2 regions of the Leclercia pneumoniae genome follow, and region 2 is predicted to be linked to the other one. Evidence: predicted binding sites of a transcription regulator. Region 2 holds the regulator's gene; the other holds the start of a gene.
The links. Region 2 encodes PhoB, which activates phosphate uptake and scavenging genes when phosphate is short. Its sites were predicted from a motif close to CTGTCATAAAACTGNCNNAT; they were not measured.
Positions count from the first base shown of each region.

Region 1: a site for PhoB is predicted at 3,132-3,151, ahead of JZ655_RS05005 (PhoX family protein). Genes of this name have one in related genera too.

Region 1 is NZ_CP071383.1:1,071,806-1,076,919, forward strand. Features, by position in the region: gene JZ655_RS04995 (YncE family protein) at 1-844, shown strand, start outside; gene JZ655_RS05000 (TonB-dependent receptor) at 898-3,087, shown strand; gene JZ655_RS05005 (PhoX family protein) at 3,208-5,114, shown strand, end outside.
Region 2 is NZ_CP071383.1:935,641-940,754, reverse strand. Features, by position in the region: gene brnQ (branched-chain amino acid transporter carrier protein BrnQ) at 1-446, opposite strand, end outside; gene phoR (phosphate regulon sensor histidine kinase PhoR) at 865-2,151, opposite strand; gene phoB (phosphate response regulator transcription factor PhoB) at 2,173-2,862, opposite strand; gene sbcD (exonuclease subunit SbcD) at 3,045-4,250, shown strand; gene sbcC (exonuclease subunit SbcC) at 4,247-5,114, shown strand, end outside.

The sequences.
Region 1 (5,114 bases), 140 kb from region 2:
GGTGTACAAGCTCGAGCCCACCACGCTGAAAACCCTCGGCCGCAGCCATACCGACCTGAAAAACTTTGCACTGGCGATCTCTGACGATGGCAAAACGGTCTATACCACCAATTCGCTGGATGGCGGCATCAGCGCTATCGACACGGCCGACGGCAAAGTGAAACAGCGCCTGCTCTTTAGCGAACGCAATAAAGAGGGGTATCCGTACGGTGCGCGTCAGGTCTTGCTGCATGAAGGCACTCTCTATATCGGCGGTGTCGCCGATCCGGCAGTGGTCTGGGTTGTGGATGCAAAAACGCTGAAGCTGAAAAAGACCATCAAGAACGCCGGTCAGTGGGTGACAGGCCTGCTGTGGTCTGAGCAAACCGACCGTATCTATGTGGCTAACGGCGGCGGTGAGATCCTGGTGCTTAACCCGCACACCAACCGTATCGAAAAACGCTGGAAACCGCTGGGCGATAAACCGGCGTTGCTGCTGAACTTCGCTGAAGACAAGGCCACAGGCCGTCTCTTTGTCACCGACAACTCGAAAGCGAAAACCACGCTGGTGCTGGATATCCACAGCGGCAAAGTGATTAAGCAGCTGGATGTCGGCGATTCGCTGGCGGTGAAATTTAACGCCAAACGTAATGAGCTCTACATCTCCCAGCGTGAGGCAGGAAAAGTGCTAAGCCTGGATGCGACCACCTATGCGGTGAAGCAGAGCTGGGATCTGCCGCCGAACCCGAACAGCCTGCTGCTCTCTGAAGATGGCCAGACCCTGTACGTTACCGTCAAACAGCCGTTCAACAAAGATCACTCCACCAGCGGGCCGGATAGCGTCGTCAGAATCTCTCTTAAATAAAAATAGTCAGGCCCGGCAACGGGCCTTTTTGCGCGTATTTGAACGAGTTAACCATGAACAACACCAGAAAATTAAATAAAACGTTGCTGGCGCTGGCTATTGGCGCCGTCACCCACTCCGCCTGGGCCGCCGTTGACCCCAAAGAAGAGACCATTGTGGTGCAAGCCGCGCCAACCGGTGAGTTCAAGCCCGGCGGCGATCTGCTGGTGCCGGCCTTCCTGGATGGGCAGGTCGCCAACGGCGGACGCCTGGGGATGCTCGGCCAGCAAAACGCCATGGACGTGCCTTTCAACATCATCAGCTACACCTCCAAGCTGGTGGAAGATCAGCAGGCGCGCACCATCGGCGATGTAGTTTCTAACGACGCGGGCGTGCAGCCGCTGCAGGGCTATGGCAACTACGCGGAAAGCTTCCGCATTCGTGGCCTGAAGTTTGATGGCGATGACATGACCTTCGGTGGCCTCTCTGGCGTGCTGCCGCGCCAGGTGGTAGACGCGCAGATGGTCGATCGTATCGAGATCTTCAAAGGTTCTAACGCCCTGATGAACGGCGCGGCCAGTTCGGGCGTGGGTGGGATGATCAACCTTGAACCCAAACACGCCGGTGACATTCCGCAGGTGAAGCTGGGGATGGATTACACCTCCGATGCGCAGATCGGTACCACCGCGGACGCAGGTCGTCGATTCGGCGACAGCGATCAGTTCGGCGCCCGCGTTAATCTGGTGCATCGCGAAGGAGATACTGCGATTGACAACGATCGTCGTCGTACCACCCTGGCGTCTGTTGGTCTCGATTACAAAGGCGATAAGTTCCGCACCTCCGTTGACATGGGCTACCAGAAGAAAACCTTCCACGGCGGTGAAACCGGTCTGAACATTATGTATGTCGACTTTGTTCCTTCGTTACCGAAAAACGATCGCAGCTATTCGCAGAAATGGGCCTGGAGCGATGTCGAAAACGAATTCGGCATGTGGCGCAGCGAGTACGACATTAACGACAGCTGGACGGCTTACACCGAACTTGGCGCGCAGCATGCGCATGAGCTGGGTCTGTACAGCGCCCCGAGGTTGCAGGACGAGAGCGGCAACGCCACCGCCAGCCACCTGGATACCAACCGCATCAGCGACACGATGAGCGGCATGGCGGGCATTCGCGGTAACTTCGATACCGGATTTGTTTCGCACAAAGTGAACCTGGGTTATTCCGCCCAGACCAAAGAGGAAAAAACTGCCTGGAAGACGTCAAAACTTGCCGATAATCCGCTGGTCAATATCTATCACCCTTATCCGGTCAACCCGCCGGTCAGCACTAACTCTGATGGTAAAGGGGGCAATTACAGCGATCCGATCACCAGTGGACGCACCCGTACTCAGGGCTGGCTGCTGAGCGACACGCTGGGCGTGCTGGATGACAAACTGCTTTTCACCCTTGGCGCGCGTCATCAGAAAGTGGTGGTTCGTGGCTATGACAAGCAGACCGGGCAAGAAAATCTGGCTGATAACTTCGATGGCAGCCGGTGGATCCCGGTTTACGGCATCGTCTACAAGCCGCTGCAAGAGCTTTCGCTCTACGCAAACCATACCGAGTCGCTGCAGCCGGGTAAAGCTGCGCCAAACACGGCGGTCAACTATGGTCAGAGCACCGGTATTGTTCACTCGAAGCAGAATGAAGTGGGCGTCAAAGCCGATTTTGGTCGCGTTGGTGGCTCGCTGTCGTTGTTTGAGATCACCATGCCCGTCTCGACCCTTAACAGCGCAACGAAGGTCTATAGCCTGAATGCCGAACAGCGTAACCGCGGCGTCGAGCTGAGCGTTTTTGGCGAGCCGATGCTGGGTCTGCGTCTGAATGGCGGGGCGACCTGGCTGCAGGCAGAGCTGACGAAAACCAGTACCGGCCTGTATGAGGGCAATGATGCCATCGGCGTGCCGAACTTCTACGCCGTGCTGGGCGCAGAGTATGACATCAAGCCGGTCGAGGGGCTTACCGCGATCGCGCGCGTTAACCACTCCGGCTCACAGTATGCTAACCAGGCGAACACCAAAAAGCTGGATAGCTACACCACGCTGGACCTTGGCGTGCGTTACCGCGTAGCGCTGAACAACAATCAGAATCAGATGACGGTACGTGCCGGCGTGGAAAACGTTACCGACGAAAACTACTGGGCAGGTGCGGACGACAGCGGCACCTATATCTACCAGGGGGAGCCGCGCACCTTTAAAGTCTCTGTTGGCTACGAGTTCTAAGTTTTACTTTCGTTATCCGGGGCAGGGATGCCCCATCCTTGCGCCTGTTATAAAACTGTCATGCGGAGTTTTTATAGTGTTCCCACCGTGCTATTTTCGAGCCAATGACAGGAAGCCATCGTGGGTAAACCTCTTAAGTCCGTATTTAAAAAAGAACATCGCGACGATGTCAGTAATCCCTCTACCAACCCGGCCTTTTCCAGCGTAGCGGAGATATTTCTCTCCCGCCGACGTCTTCTGCAGTTGGGTGCCGTTGCCGGAGCCGCAGCCGCGTTTCCCCTGCTGATTAAACCTGAGCAAGCCTTTGCCGCAGTTGCTACGCCCTCACCGCTGGCGAAGGCGGTCTCACTCGGCTTTACCAGCATCGCCGTGTCCACAGAGGATAGCGTCAGGGTCCCCGAAGGGTATCTTGCGCGGCCATTCTACCGCTGGGGCGACGCTACCGGCATTCAGGGGAATATGCCCGCCTTTAAACTGGATGCCAGCAACACGGCAGAGGAGCAGGCGGTACAGGCCGGTATGCACCACGACGGCATGGCGTGGTTCAGTCTGCCGCAGAATCAAGACAACCCCACTCACGGCCTGCTGGCAATGAACCACGAGTATATCGATAACGGCATGTTGTTCCCCGACGGCGCGGCGAACTGGAATCTTGAGAAAGCGCGCAAAGGGCAGAACGCTATGGGCGTGTCGGTCATCGAAGTGAAAAAAGGGGACAGCGGCTGGGAGGTCGTTCGCCCCTCCGGCTACGCCCGTCGCATCACGGTTAATACACCGATGCAGCTTACCGGCCCGGCGCGCCACCAGCCGTTGATGAAAACGGCAGCCGATCCGCAGGGTGAGCAGGTGCTGGGCACCATGCAAAACTGCGCCAACGGCCATACGCCATGGGGCACCTATCTCACCTGTGAAGAGAACTGGTCAGATATTTTTGTCAAAAAAGGCGAGCATAACGCGCTGGAAAAGCGCTACGGCATTAGCGATAGCGATGAGTCCTACCGCTGGAATGAAGTCGATGACCGTTTTAACGTTGATAAAACCCCGAATGAACCTAACCGCTTTGGCTGGGTGGTCGAGATCGATCCCTATAATCCCACCTCGACACCGCGTAAACACACCGCGCTGGGCCGCTTTAAGCACGAGGGGGCCGCGGTAACGCTGGCGGCCGACGGACGGGCGGTCGTCTATATGGGTGACGATCAGAAATTCGAATATATCTATAAATTTATCTCAGAGAACAAATACGACCCGGCGAACCGCGATGCCAACATGCGTCTGCTGGAAACGGGCACGCTCTACGTGGCCCGCTTTAACGACGATGGCAGCGGCGAATGGCTCCCGCTGATCTACGGGCAGAACGGTCTGGATGCGCACAAGGGCTTTGAAAGCCAGGGCGATCTGTTAATCAAAACCCGACTGGCCGCCGATGCGGTAGGGGCGACGAAAATGGATCGTCCTGAGTGGATCGCGGTGGATCCACACAGCAGCGGTAGCGTCTATTGCACGCTGACCAATAACAGCGATCGCGGGAAAGAGGGCAAGGCGGCACCGGATGCGGCGAATCCGCGGGCGAATAACCAGTACGGCCATATTATGCACTGGCTGGAAGCCGGGAACGATCCTGCCGCCCAGGGTTTTGCCTGGGATATCCTGGTGCTGGCGGGGCGCGCCCAGAGCGACGATCCGCGCGCGAAAGGGACGATGAAAGGGGCCGAGTTCGGCAGCCCCGACGGCCTCTCCTTCGATCATCAGGGAGTGCTCTGGATCCAGACCGATGTCTCCTCCAGTACCATCAATAAGAAAGCGTACGAAGGGATGGGCAACAACCAGATGGTGGCGACCATTCCTGGCACCAATGATTATCGACGTTTCCTGACGGGACCGCGTGGCTGTGAGATCACCGGTATCGCCTTTACGCCAGATAACCGCACGCTGTTTATCAATATTCAGCATCCGGGGGAGGGCGGGGATGATATTACCGATCCGGCTAACCCGCGCGCCGTCTCTAACTGGCCCGATGCCAATCC
Region 2 (5,114 bases):
TTACCTACCGTATCCAGCAGTTTGCCCGGATAGAGAGAAACCAGAATCACAAGCGCGAAGTAGACCAGGCTATAGATAAACAGCGGCATCGCGCCGTCGCCCGTCAGGGGCGCGATCCCCACTTCGAATGAGACGGTCGCGGTACGTGGCGTGGCAAACAGCGGGCCCACGGCCAGATAACAGACGGTCGCCAGCAGAATGCCAGCCACTTTACCAATCGGGGTGCTGAGGCTGTCTACGCCGCCGCCCACTTTCGCCAGCGCGATAACGGTTAGCACCGGCAGACCCACGGCAGTGATCAGGAAGCCAATGGCTGCCGTCCAGACGTGTTCACCCGCCTGCAAGCCAACCATGGGAGGAAAGATGATGTTGCCTGCGCCAACGAACAGCGCAAATGTCATAAAGCCCAGCGCAACGATGTCGCGCGATTTCAGATGATGGGTCATAAAACCTTACTGCCTGTGGATGTGGTGTTGAAAACGATGAATTTTTCGCCATCCCTGCCGGGACAAAACAGCGGAAAAAATACTCAATTTCAGTGGGATATACTCCCGTACTGGCGTGGAGAAGAATAGTTTTTCGATTTACCACGCAAATATAGTCGGTATGACGATATCTGGGGCGCAATTTAAACGCTTATAACGTTTAAAGGCAATATAGGATCTCAAAACCAGAACATTATGCCGGAATGAAAAGAGTGATTGGAACAATGAACCATGTATAAGAAAAACTCATGGCTAATCATGCGAACAAAAAAGCAACAGCAGTATGAAAATCATGCTCGCTTCGCCTGACTGCAAAGTAAACAGGCCAGCTTTCGCTGGCCTGTGGCAACTTCCGATTACAGCACTCCTCTCAGCCCTTTCAACTGGCAAGCAAACGTTCCGGAATAACGAAGCTGAAACGCGTGCTTACGCCGGGCTGGCTGGAGATATCGAGCCGGCTTTCATGGTGATTAATGGCATGCTTCACAATCGCCAGCCCCAGGCCACTGCCCCCGGTCTGCCGGGATCGGGCTTTATCCACCCGGTAGAAGCGTTCAGTCAAACGCGGAATGTGTTCTGGTGCCACCCCGGGTCCATCATCATCAACGCTGAACTCCGCGCCGGAAGCGACACGCTGCCAGCGCACCTTAATCGAGGTGCCCTCAGGGGTGTGATTCACCGCATTATATACCAGGTTCGAGATGGCGCTGCGCAGTTCATCTTCACTGCCGCGCACTTTTAACGTGTTGTCCACGTCGAAGCTCAGCTGGTGTCTACCGTGGCTTAAGGTCTGGGCTTCACGTTCGAGCAGGCGCAGCATCATCGGCACATCAATGGTATCGTTCAGCGCCAGCGTTGGTGCGGCTTCGATACGCGAAAGCGTCAATAACTGGCGAACCAGCCCCTCCATCCGGTGGGTCTGTTCACGCATGGTGTGCAACGCTTTCTCGCGCGGTGCTCCCTCCAGCGTCTGCTCCTGCATCATCTCCAGATAGCCCTGCAACACCGTTAACGGCGTACGCAACTCATGGCTGACGTTAGCAAAGAAGTTTCTACGCGCCCCTTCCAGCTGGTGCATCTGGGTCACGTCACGCGCCACCATCAACCACTGTTGATCGCTGTAAGGCATGACGCGGATCTCAAGATGACGGCTATTGTTCAGTACCAGATTGTGCGGGCGGGTAAAATCGCGCGCTTTCAGGTAACGGGCGAATTCCGGATAACGCAGCAAGTTAAGGATATTCTGGCCGTTATCGTCCGGCCAGCGCAGGCCAAGAAGCTGCTGCGCCAGGCCATTACACCAGAAGATCGCCCCCTCTTCGGTGGTCAACACCACCGCGTCCGGCAACGATTCGGCACCGCTGCGAAAGCGCTTAATCAGGCTACCCAGCTCGCGTCGACGCTTTTTATTACGCATCTGCATCTGGTGCAGGCCATACAGGAGCGGCTCCCAACTGCCGCTACCCGGCGGTGGGGTCATGCTTCTGTCTACCCATAGCCACCAGGAGAGACGCAATAAATTCCAGAAGTGCCAGATAAGCAGGCCGGTCACTGCCGCAAGTAAAAACCACGGAAGATAACCTAACACGGCCCCCAGAATCAGGGCCGGAATGCAGCATAAGATCAGTTCAAATAAAAGCCTTTTCCATGACAGACGTTCCAGCACGCGTCACACTCCTGTCATTGTTCAGTAACGGGTCGAGAATCGATAACCCGTGCCGCGGACCGTCTGCACCATGCGATCGTGCCCGCTGAGTTCCAGCGCTTTGCGAAGGCGCCTGATATGGACATCCACCGTCCGGTCTTCGACATAGACGTTAGTTCCCCAGACATTGTTGAGCAACTGTTCGCGGCTGTAGACACGCTCCGGGTGGGTCATAAAGAAGTGCAATAATTTGAATTCGGTGGGGCCCATATCGAGTGGGTTTTCGCCGGTCATGACGCGATGTGAGGTAGGATCCAGGCTAAGTCCCTGCATCTCAATCACCTCTTCCACCGCCATCGGCGAGATGCGGCGCATCACGGCTTTGATACGCGCCACCAGCTCTTTTGGCGAGAAGGGCTTGGTGATGTAATCATCCGCGCCGGTTTCCAGACCGCGGACACGATCCTCCTCTTCACCACGCGCGGTCAGCATCACCACCGGGATATCCCGGGTCAGGGCTTCACGTTTAATGTGTTTGATAAATTGCAGACCCGAGCCGCCAGGCAGCATCCAGTCCAGCAAAATAAGATCGGGCCAGGGTTCGTTGAGCTGGTTCACCGCACTGTCATAATCCTCGGCTTCAACGGGCTGAAAGCCATTTTGCTCAAGCACGAAACAGACCATTTCACGGATAGGTGCTTCATCTTCTACGACCAGAATACGTCTCGCCATACATTGCCCTGTCTTAATTAGGTTACATGATTGTAATGCGGCGTCATTATGCGTCAGATTTGTGACAGATTTATGAAAAACTGTTCCAGCTCAGATGGCAAGCTGTTGTTTTCTGGCAGCCGTGATTTTCCTGCCTTTAGACGTTTATAATCCCCTTCCCCTCTTTTTGCCACGGATCTGTTATGCGCATACTTCACACCTCAGACTGGCACCTGGGTCAGAATTTTTACAGTAAGAGCCGCGCCAATGAACATGAAGCCTTCCTCAACTGGCTGCTGGAGGTAGCGCAAGCGCAGCAGGTAGATGCCATCGTCGTCGCCGGAGATATCTTCGATACCGGATCGCCTCCCAGCTATGCGCGTGAGCTTTATAACCGTTTTGTGGTGAACCTGCAGCAGACCGGCTGCCATCTGGTGATTGTCGCAGGCAATCATGATTCCGTGGCGACCCTGAACGAATCCCGCGATCTGCTGGCGTTTCTGAATACGACCGTTATCGCCAGCACCGGACACCCACCGCAGGTGTTAAAAAAACGCGACGGCACCCCGGGTGCCATACTCTGCCCGGTACCGTTTTTACGCCCTCGCGATGTGGTGCAGAGCCAGGCGGGGATGTCCGGTGCAGAGAAGCAGCAGCATCTCCTGCAGGCCATTACCGATTATTACGCCAGACAATATGCCGACGCCTGTGCCCTGCGGAGCGATAGCGCCTTGCCGGTGATCGCCACGGGCCATCTGACGACCGTTGGCGCCAGTAAAAGCGATGCGGTCCGCGACATCTATATCGGCACGCTGGACGCGTTCCCGGCGCAGAACTTCCCGGCGGCGGACTATATCGCGCTGGGCCATATTCATCGGGCGCAGGTCATCGGCGGCTGTGAGCATATCCGCTACTGCGGCTCCCCTATCGCCCTTAGCTTTGACGAGACGGGGAAAAACAAAAGCGTGCATCTGGTCAGCTTCCATGACGGCAAGCTGAGCGCCGTCGAGACGCTGGAGGTGCCGGTAACCCAGCAACTGGCCGTCCTGAAAGGCGACCTGGCGTCAATTACCCAGCAGCTTGAACAGTGGCGCGGCGTCGCGCAAACCCCGCCAGTATGGCTCGATATTGAGATCACTACCGACGAATACCTGCACAATATGCAGCGCAAAATTCAGGCGCTCACCGAGGATCTGCCGGTAGAGGTGTTACTGGTGCGCCGCAGCCGGGAACAGCGCCAGAAAAGTCTGCTCGCCGCCCAGCGCGAGACATTGAGTGAACTGAAGGTGGAAGAGGTCTTCGAACGGCGACTGGCCCAGGAAGAGCTGGATGAAACACGGCGCGCGCGGCTGAATGAGCTATTTAACGATGCGCTGAATACCCTGAATGACGAGGAGTCGCACCCATGAAAATTTTGAGTCTGCGCCTGAAGAACCTCAATTCATTAAAGGGTGAGTGGAAAATCGACTTCACCGCCGAGCCCTTTCTCAGCAACGGCCTGTTTGCCATTACCGGGCCGACCGGTGCGGGGAAAACCACCCTGCTGGACGCCATCTGCCTCGCGCTGTACCACGAAACACCGCGCCTGAACACGCTCTCACAGTCACAAAATGATCTCATGACCCGGGACACCGCCGAGTGTCTTGCCGAGGTGGAATTTGAGGTCAAAGAGGTGGCCTATCGCGCCTTCTGGAGCCAGAACCGTGCCCGCAACCAGCCTGATGGCAATCTGCAGGCGCCGCGCGTTGAGCTGGCCCGCTGTGAAGATGGCAAAATCCTCGCCGACAAAGTGAAAGATAAACTGGAACTGACCGCCTCCCTGACCGGGCTGGATTACGACCGTTTTACCCGCTCAATGTTGCTCTCGCAGGGTCAGTTTGCCGCCTTCCTCAATGCAAAACCGAAAGAGCGTGCGGAGCTGTTAGAGGAGCTGACGGGAACGGAGATCTACGGCCAGATTTCGGCGAAGGTATTTGAAAAACACAAAGCCGCTCGCCAACAGCTTGAGATGCGCGAAGCGCAAGCCGCCGGGGTCGTGCTGTTAAGCGAAGAACAACAGCAGCAGTTAGTTCAAGGTTTGCAGGCACTTACTGACGAAGAAACCTCACTGCTGGCCGAACAACAGCGCCAGCAGCGCTGGCATCAGTGGTGGGTGCGCAGTGATGAACTGGCCCGCGCCCAGCAACAGGCGCAGGCTGCACATCAGCAGGCGCTTCACGCGCAAACGGATGCCCAGCCGCAACTGGCAAGGCTGCAGCTGGCCCTTCCCGCAC